DNA from 3 places in the Tatumella sp. UCD-D_suzukii genome. Region 2 is predicted to be linked to each of the others. Evidence: predicted binding sites of a transcription regulator. Region 2 holds the regulator's gene; each other region holds the start of a gene.

Region 1 (3,269 bases), on a different contig from region 2:
CAAGATTCGCATTGGACCAGCGGCCCCAGCCCTCATTGCGGGACAGACCGCTAAAGGATTCGACCGATTCCGGCGCACCGGGCAGGTTGAACAGATAGACTGCCGAAGGGTACCGGATAGTGTTGTCCGGCATTTTCAGCAGGGATAGGGCTTGCTGATAGTGGTCTGCCGAAGAAAGGGTGGGCGGGAAGATGACTTTGCCCTGGTAGAGACCGGCCCCGAGTTCGGTGACTTCCGGCGTGCCCCCTAACTGACCGTGGGTATAACAAAGCGCATCAGTCAATGCCAGCGACGGCGCCCACAGACGGCCGGCTTTATAACATTTATCGACCCAGACGAATTTATCCCCGGCGGCAAACCGGCTGAGCCGCGCAGAAAGAGTTTCGGCATAGACGCCTTCAGGAATAGGTTCGACTTTATCAGCATCGACTTTAATCAGCACCGGCAACCGGAAGGTGGAGCCGGAAAAACTCAGGGTATTTTTCTGCGGATCGACAGTGAAGTGATCTATTTTTCGGGGAAAGTTCCAGAGCTGAATAATGTCCGGTTTCCACTGCAGAACTTTCTGCGACAGGTTATCAAACACCTGTGACAGAGAGGTACCGGAAAGGGTACTGCGTCCCAGACCAATAAAATTATCGCCGCCAAGGATATCCAGGACGGTTGCACCGTTATCCATGGTGTTACGTTTGCTGTTCAGGGTAACGGTTTCGGGCTTATCCCCGCGAATAATAAAAAAGGTATCGTGGCGCGGATAGCGGGTCAGATAACGGTATGCCGTATTGTTCATCGCCAGATGATCTGAGCCGACAACAATTACCGTATTTTTAAAGCCAGGTGACTGCTTTATCCGCTCAATCAGTCGCGCGATATGTTCCTGAGAACAGGCCACGGCACTGAAAGAAAGATTATTTTTTCCCTCGTACGGATAGCTTTTTCGCTGGCAAGAGGCAGAGATAAAGCCATCCGGGTGATGGGTGTCTACGGTCAGCGCAAACAGAGCGAAGCGTTGGTTTTGTGCCGACAGTTGCTGGTACTTATCGAAAACTTTATCCAGAACTGTATCGTCATAAAATCCCCAGTTATTCCTGTACCCGGGGTTTGCTACCTGGGTTTTCAGTTCTTCTGACCCTTCCATATGTTGCGGCTCAAACCCGTGGGAACGCAGGAAGATATCTTTTCCTCCAAAGCGTAAATCGGCCCCCTGAATAAACCAGTTCTGGTATCCGGAGTTTTTCAGAATATCGCCAAGGCAGATATTTTGCGGATAAAAACTGGAAAGAGAAGACGAAGCATTCCCCTCAAACGGAGCAAACAGGGGGATCCCGCATTGCGAAGCCACCATACCGGCGATGGTATAGTCGGTACCGGGTAATTGTTCAGTCGACGTAAAATCGATACCTGACTGCATCTGCTGCATCAGTTCCGGAGCGAGGTTCGGGAAGGCTTGCTGATTAAAGTAGGTTCTTTCCAGGCTTTCCGCATAAATATAAACCAGATTCAGGTGAGGTTTTTTAATCTTGCTATCGGGGACTTTATAATAGTCATCAAAATCAGACCCTTCCTGAAATGAATGCGAGGCGACGAGCGATTTTATTTGCTGGTAAGCCGGGCTGGTATTAATAGAAAGACCGGCCAGCAGACAGGCAAAAATACTCCAGCCAGCATGGTGCTTATTTTTATTCCGCAGAATACGGGTCAGTACCAGAAAGAGGAGTGCTGTCACGAGGATTAATGCGGATGCCGGTAATAGATAGCGGGCGGTACCGGCCCCGGTCAGGTTATTTGTGACGGTATAAAGAACGGCTTCGGTAATTCCGTTACCGGTAAAGTAATTACTGGCAAATAACGTCGCATTCAGTAGAAGAAAGCTCATTAACAACAGAGTAATAATAACAAACCAGAGCCGGTGACGACCGGCTTTACGGGCATAGATCACGACCGAGGCCGCAAAGAATCCTGTTGAAATAAGCTCTGATACCAAAATGCTCTCCTGCAAAGAGTAGGTTACCGCCCTGACCTGAAGACCGGACACCGGCGTATACCGGACGGATGTTGCAGATTTTTATGCCTGGCAATGTGCTGTTTCGCCGGGGATAAGAACCCTGTTTTTTGTTTATTCGAAAATTTTTTGAACCAGATCGCGAAGTTGAGATAAAAATATCTTTTTCGTTCGGTACTATCGCGGAAGGGTGTCATATTACTGACACATCTTTACGCTAATTTTCTCTGCCGTGCAGGGAAGCTATTGCATTCATTGCACACTAAAAATGTGATTTTAATCTCAATAACTGAACGATTAATTCATTTAAACAGCAAGACTTCTGTTGATTATAAAACACAATGGATTTTCTGTGCGTTTTTTCTTGATTTATCTACGCGCGTAGATAAAATCCTTGCCGAAAAACGCCCACAAAAAAATCGCTGTAATCCGGCCATTCAGTTGCTCTTGTAACATTTAAATGATTAGTCATCTAAGACTGGCAAAAATGACAAGCGAATATTCCGACACCAGGGAATTTCTTCTGATCTCCGTATGCCGGAGAAATATTGCTAACTGTGGGCGTTTTTCACTCAGTGCCACAGTAAGTCCCTTTCTGACCCAAACGACAGGGAGTACTCCGTGATGGCACATCCCCCCGGACATCCAACCTCTCATCCTTCGCTGACCCTGACAGAAGAGAGTGAAGCACGCCGTGATTTCAGGCGGGCGACGTTTTCCTGTTGGCTTGGCACCGCGATGGAATATGCTGACTTCGCACTCTACGGTTTAGCCGCCGGAATTATCTTCGGCGATGTTTTTTTCCCCGAAGTCACACCCGCCATGGCGTTACTGTCCAGTTTCGCGACCTGGTCGGTGGGCTTTATTGCCAGGCCCATCGGGGCACTTTTCTTCGGCTGGCTGGGGGATCGTCACGGACGTAAGTCAGTGATGGTGATCACCATCCTGCTGATGGGATTGTCCACCATGCTGATAGGTCTTATCCCGGATTACCGGACTATCGGCCTCTGGGCCCCGGCCTGCCTGGTGGTATTGCGTTTCACTCAGGGGTTCGGTGCCGGGGCTGAGTTATCCGGCGGGACGGTGATGCTGGGAGAATATGCCCCGCCTGCGCGGCGTGGACTGGTCGCATCCGTCATCGCCCTGGGTTCCAACAGCGGTACCCTGATAGCTTCTGTCGTCTGGTTGCTGGTGGTTCAGTTGGATCATCAAAGTCTGATCAGTTGGGGGTGGCGGATCCCGTTTCTGTGCAGTTTTCTGATTGCAC
Region 2 (3,269 bases):
GGAAGACTCATCAAAACTCAGTGCGATGGGCGAGCCGCTGTAACGGATATGAGGCTGCCCCCCCACCTGTTGCGGGCGGTGGATATGGCCTAAGGCGATATAATCTGCGGGCGGAAAGGCGGAGGCCGGAAAGGCGTCCAGGGTACCGATATAAATATCGCGTACGGAATCGCTTTTACTGACCCCCAGGGCAGTCAGATGACCGGTCGCTATGATCGGCAGTGACGGGTCACCCAGCGTCTCGCGAAGCCGCAGGGCGGCCTGATAACAGTGCCGGTAATGGTCTGCAATGGCCTGCAGCAGATTTTGCTGTTTTTGCTGACTGTCCAGCCCGGCCTGGCTGAGCTGGATATCCCGCGGACGTAAATACGGGATAGCACATAAAATGGCGGCAGGCAGATCCTGAGCATCTTTCAGCACCACCAACTGATCTTCGCCGTCAGGGCTGGCACTGGCGATCACCCGGGTATTCAGACAGGCCAGCAGTTCCCGTGATTCGTTCAGCATCGCGACAGAGTCATGGTTTCCCGCCAGGATCACCAGCCGGCAACCGGTTTTTTGCAGCTCAACCACAAAATGATTATACATTTCCCGGGCATAACTGGGCGGGGAACCGGTATCAAAAATATCTCCGGCAACAATCAGGGCATTGACCTGATGCAGAGTGATCTGCGCGAGAAGCCAGTCGAGGAAAGCCTGATGTTCCCGCGCCCGGCTACGGGAATAAAAAAACTGGCCCAGATGCCAGTCGGAGGTATGGATAATTTTCATGATGCTCCCGAAATTGCCTGCTGCCCGTAGTATACCTGCAGACGGTGCAGGGATAAAAAAGTATCTCTGCACCGGTACCCGCCGGGGAAGCCGGCAAAAATATCCCTGACATTCCTTCATAAATCTGTCATAAAACTGTCTCATAATGTGCCGCGTATACCGGAAGAATCCGGAAATATCCTCTGGAGAAACAATGGCTAAACGCATTCTTGTCGTGGAAGATGAAGCTCCAATCCGTGAAATGTTATGTTTTGTGCTGGAGCAGAATGGTTACCATCCCATCGAAGCCGAAGATTATGACAGCGCGGTGAAGCAACTGATTGAACCCTGGCCCGATCTGATCCTGCTTGACTGGATGCTCCCGGGGGGCAGTGGTATTCAATTGATTAAATATATTAAAAAAGAAGCCATGACCCGTGATATTCCGGTGGTGATGCTGACGGCCCGCGGAGAAGAGGAAGATCGTGTCCGTGGTCTGGATGCGGGGGCTGATGACTATATTACTAAGCCTTTTTCTCCCCGGGAGCTGATTGCCAGGATCAAAGCAGTGATCCGTCGTATTTCTCCGATGGCCGATGATGAACTTATCGATATTCAGGGGCTGACATTAGACCCGACCTCTCATCGGGTGATGGCCGGCGAAACCCCGCTGGATATGGGGCCGACAGAATATAAACTCCTGCACTTTTTTATGACCCATCCCGAACGTGTTTACAGTCGTGAGCAATTACTGAATCACGTCTGGGGAACGAATGTTTACGTGGAAGACAGGACCGTGGATGTGCATATCCGCCGGTTGCGTAAAGCGCTTGAAATCAGTGGTCATGAACGTATGGTTCAGACTGTCCGCGGCACCGGTTACCGGTTTTCAGCCCGTTTCTGACAGGAGTGTGACTTTTGCTGGATAAACTTTCGTGGCGTACCCTGTTGTCAGAATTCTTTCTTGTCTGCGTTGCAGGGGGCATTGTCGGCCTGGTGAGCGGGTATCCGGGCGGGTGTCTGTTTCTGGCCGTCGCCCTTTTACTGTTCTGGCATTTCTTTCAACTGATGCGCCTGTCCCATTGGTTGTGGGTGGATAAAAGTATGACCCCCCCGACCGGTAAGGGGAGCTGGGAACCGCTGTTTCACGGTCTGTATCTGATGCAGGCACGTAACCGCCACCGTCGCCGTGAACTGCGAAGCCTGATCAAACGCTTCCGAAGTGGCGCTGAGTCGCTGCCGGATGCGCTGGTGCTGACCACCGAAGAGGGGAATATCTTCTGGTGTAACGGGCTGGCTCAGGAATATCTGGGGCTGCGCTGGCCGGAAGACAGCGGACAAAATATTCTTAATCTGCTGCGCTACCCCGAATTCAGTCGTTATTTACAGACTGCCGATTTTGAAAAACCTCTGACGCAGTTACTGAATAATGGCCGTCATATGGAGTTCAGAATTGTGCCTTATACTGAAGGCCAATGGATGATCAGTGCAAGGGATATGACGCAGATGCGCCAGCTCGAAAATATGCGCCGGCACTTTTTTGCCAATGTCAGCCATGAATTACGTACTCCGCTCACTGTGCTTCAGGGCTATCTGGAAATGATGGAAGATGACCAGATGAATGCGCCGTTGCGGATGAAAGCGGTAGGTACCATGCAGGAGCAGTCGCGGCGTATGGAGGGGCTTATCAGGCAACTGATGACCCTGACCCGGATAGAAGCTGCCCCTGCGATGAATATCCGGGAGGTCGTTGATGTACCGGGAATGCTGTCGATGCTGCAACAGGAAGCCGACAGTCTGAAACATCCGGGGCAGGTGGTCAGTTTCTCGGTGGACAGCGACCTGCGGGTGTATGGTAATGATGAACAGTTGCGCAGCGCAATTTCTAACCTGGTTTACAATGCACTCAGTCATACTCCGGAAAATACCCGCATTGATATCGTCTGGCAGCGGGATGCGCAGGGCGCGCTTTTTTCGGTGACCGATAATGGCCCGGGGATCGCCGCTGAGCATATTCCTCATCTGACCGAGCGCTTTTACCGGGTGGATAAGGCCCGTTCCCGGCAGACCGGGGGCAGTGGCCTGGGCCTGGCGATTGTGAAGCATGCGCTGGGGCATCATGGCAGCCGGTTATCGGTTTCCAGTATTCCCGGAAAGGCGACCTGCTTTAGTTTTCAGCTTGCCTCCCGTCTGATTGTCGGCAAAGAAAGCCGTACTGATATATCGACGTCCTGATGACTTCCCCGGGGCGCGGTGTCTGCGTCCCGTCTCTTCTGTCATGTTCTCTCCGGGAAAATGAACTTTCCTGAAGTCACCAATGAAAAAAATTCATCTATACTGAAATTTCATCAATTGATGAGGAATTTTCCTCATGTCATGCTACAGAAAGACATTTAGCCGTCCGGATGGCTTTTTACTACCAGTGGCCGGAACGGTAGCGGACCCGGAGAATAACAATGCAAAGAGAACACGCCCCATTTCGTGCAGAGACTGTTGGTAGTTTTTTACGCCCTGAATCC
Region 3 (3,269 bases), on a different contig from region 2:
TTTCAGGACAAGGGCATCAGATAATCTGCAAGGCAATCCAGTATAACGATGCGGATAACAGAACAGAGACCGGCAGGGTTAAAATCCAGGCCATCGCAATGTTCTTGATCGTTTTACTTTGCAGACCACCGCCATCAACCAGCATGGTTCCGGCCACCGAAGATGACAGGATATGCGTGGTGGAGACCGGCATTCCGGTATAACTGGCAATCCCGATGGAGGCTGCGGCAGTCACCTGAGCAGACATCCCCTGAGCATAAGTCATGCCTTTCTTACCGATTTTTTCACCGATAGTTGTGGCCACGCGACGCCAGCCCACCATGGTTCCGGCAGAGAGCGCCAGAGCAACGGCAACAATGATCCAGACCGGGGCATATTCGATAGTGCCCAGCAGGTCATGACGCAGGTCACCCAGGTAACGCTGATTTTGCGCGCTGGTCTGTGGTAGTTTTGCCACTTTATCTGCCGTATCAGAGATACACAGCAGTAAGCGACGCAACTGCGCACGGTTGTCCGGGGTGAGCTGATCATAGCTGGTCAGGTTAGTCAGCATACCGCGGGCATGAGCGACCGCTTCCAGCGCACGTTCGTTGCTGCAGTGGAATTCTTCAACCGGTGTACTCATCGCGGCAGGCGTCAGCGCCGGTGCAATAATGGTTTGCAACGACTGGCTGTTCTGCTGGTAGTATTGCTCCAGATGGTCAACGGCATCCCGGGTACGGGTAATATCGTAGCCTGAGGCACCCATATTCACCACAAATCCGGCCGGGGCAACCCCGATAAGCACCAGCATAATCAGGCCGATACCCTTCTGACCATCGTTAGCGCCATGGGAGTAACTGACTCCGATCGCCGAGACGATCAGCGCAATCCGGGTCCAGAAAGGAGGCTTTTTCTTACCGTCAATCTTCTCACGTTCTGCCGGTGTCATGTGGATGCGGGAGCGCTTACGCGTACCGCTCCAGTACTTACGCAGCAGGAAGATCAATAAACCCGCTAATACCATACCGACAATCGGTGACAGGATCAGTGACATAAAGATGTTGATCACTTTCGGGATATTGAGTGCTTCAACCAGCGATGTACCGGTGGTTAACGCATTCGTCAGTGCTATACCGATAATAGCCCCGATAAGTGTATGCGAACTGGATGCGGGTAAACCGAAATACCAGGTACCGAGGTTCCAGATGATTGCTGCCAGCAACATGGAAAAGACCATGGCCAGCCCGTGAGCAGAACCCACGTTAAGCAACAGGTCGGTCGGCAGCATATGGACGATAGCATAAGCTACGCTGAGTCCGCCTAACAGAACCCCTAAGAAGTTAAAGATCCCCGCCATTGCGACAGCAAGCTGCGCACGCATTGCGCGGGTATAAATTACCGTTGCAACTGCATTAGCGGTATCATGAAACCCGTTGATTGCTTCGTAGAACAAAACAAACAACAGGGCCACTACCAGTAGCAGGCCAGTACTTAAATCGATACCAGCAAAAAGATGTAGCATAACGTTACGCCATTTTTTGAGGACATGAACCTGGCGCATTATCAGCGAGAGAGGTGCGTTCAGGGAAGGAAAATATCGCTTTTTTTCCGCCAGTGGCCAGATTAAGGGAAAATTAATTTATAAAAAATCTTTTAAATTAGTCAGTTATGTTAAAGCCTGCCATATAAGAAATTTTCATTCTGGAGTCCGTAACACCATCTCTTTACAATCAGCCGTTTTTAGCCGGGGGAAGCATGGAAAAGTTTGACGTCATCATCGTCGGAGCGGGGGCCGCAGGCCTGTTTTGTGCCGCTCAGGCCGGACAGCGTGGCCTTAATGTTCTGGTGCTTGATAATGGTAAGAAAGCGGGACGCAAAATCCTTATGTCCGGGGGCGGCCGTTGTAATTTTACCAATCTGTATACCGAACCCGGTGCGTACCTTTCACAAAACCCTCACTTTTGTAAGTCAGCACTTGCTCGCTATACACAGTGGGATTTTATTGAGCTGGTGGATCGGTATGGTATCGCGTGGCATGAAAAAACACTCGGCCAGTTATTTTGTGATGACTCGGCACAACAGATAGTCGATATGCTGCTGGCGGAATGTGAGGCGGGTAATGTTACCCTGCGCCTGCGGACAGAGATCCTGCAGACCGAACGGACGTCCGACGGGGAGTACCGGTTACAGCTTAACGGAATGGATGTAAGTACCCGCAAACTTGTTATCGCTTCCGGAGGGCTATCCATGCCGGGTCTGGGGGCCACTCCTTTCGGTTACAAACTTGCCGCACAGTTCGGGTTACGGGTACTACCGACACGGGCAGCACTGGTCCCCTTTACCTTGCATAAGCCATTGCTGGAACAGCTCCAGCCCCTGTCCGGGGTGGCCGTGCCGGTGACGGTGACGGCGAGTGGTGGAAAGCAGTTTAAAGAAGCGATGCTGTTTACCCACCGTGGCCTTTCAGGCCCGTCCATGCTGCAGATTTCCAGTTACTGGCAGCCGGGAGAAGCCTTAGAGATTGATCTGGTGCCAGAAACGCCGCTGGATGACTTCCTGAACCGGCAACGTGAAACGCACCCGAACCTGAGCCTGAAGAATTGTCTGGCAAAACTGCTGCCGAAACGGCTGACCGAGGTACTGCAGCAACAGGAGGTGGTGCCTGACCTGACACTCAAACAGCTGAATAGCAAACAACAACAACAGCTGGTCGGGCAACTGAACCGCTGGACGGTGCAGCCGAACGGTACCGAAGGTTATCGCACCGCGGAAGTCACCCTGGGAGGTGTCGATACCGACCAGCTTTCCTCGCGAACCATGGAAGCCCGTGATGTGCCGGGGCTCTTTTTTATCGGGGAAGTTGTGGATGTGACCGGCTGGCTGGGCGGATATAATTTCCAGTGGGCCTGGAGTTCTGCTGCCGCCTGTGCTGCGGCGTTGTAAGCAACGCATAACGTAACGCGTGATGCAATCAGACCTTCACTGTGCCGGTTTGCGGCCCGTCAGTGAAGGTCTGCTAACCTCCGTTCAGGCCTGACTTCTGGTATCGGAGAGGCCTTCAGCAAGACAGGGTTGTTCATGCCGGGAATATCAGTTCATGGCATAACATTTCGACGTCGCCACATTCTGGTCTGAACCGCTACCGGCACCTTTCAGCATACAAAAAATGTAATGTTTGCCTTTTCGGATAGTCACTAGCGGGCCGTCAGTCCCGAGGGACGAAGAAATGATCACCGCGCCCTGATCCAGCATCTGTTCCAGTGAACTGTTAACGGCGGAGAGACGAG

What was found. Region 2 encodes PhoB, which activates phosphate uptake and scavenging genes when phosphate is short. Its sites were predicted from a motif close to CTGTCATAAAACTGNCNNAT; they were not measured.
Region 1: a site for PhoB is predicted at 2,193-2,212, ahead of opgB (phosphatidylglycerol--membrane-oligosaccharide glycerophosphotransferase). Genes of this name have one in related genera too.
Region 3: a site for PhoB is predicted at 1,640-1,659, ahead of pitA (inorganic phosphate transporter PitA). Genes of this name have one in related genera too.

What each region holds. Positions count from the first base shown of each region.
Region 1 covers NZ_JFJX01000001.1:241,293-244,561, forward strand. Annotated here, with positions in the region: gene opgB (phosphatidylglycerol--membrane-oligosaccharide glycerophosphotransferase) at 1-1,987, opposite strand, end outside; gene CG67_RS01165 (MFS transporter) at 2,627-3,269, shown strand, end outside.
Region 2 covers NZ_JFJX01000049.1:59,832-63,100, reverse strand. Annotated here, with positions in the region: gene sbcD (exonuclease subunit SbcD) at 1-771, opposite strand, end outside; gene phoB (phosphate response regulator transcription factor PhoB) at 965-1,654, shown strand; gene phoR (phosphate regulon sensor histidine kinase PhoR) at 1,669-2,985, shown strand; gene CG67_RS08430 (cobalamin-independent methionine synthase II family protein) at 3,207-3,269, shown strand, end outside.
Region 3 covers NZ_JFJX01000072.1:54,798-58,066, forward strand. Annotated here, with positions in the region: gene pitA (inorganic phosphate transporter PitA) at 17-1,504, opposite strand; gene CG67_RS16840 (NAD(P)/FAD-dependent oxidoreductase) at 1,738-2,925, shown strand; gene CG67_RS16845 (hypothetical protein) at 3,073-3,269, opposite strand, start outside.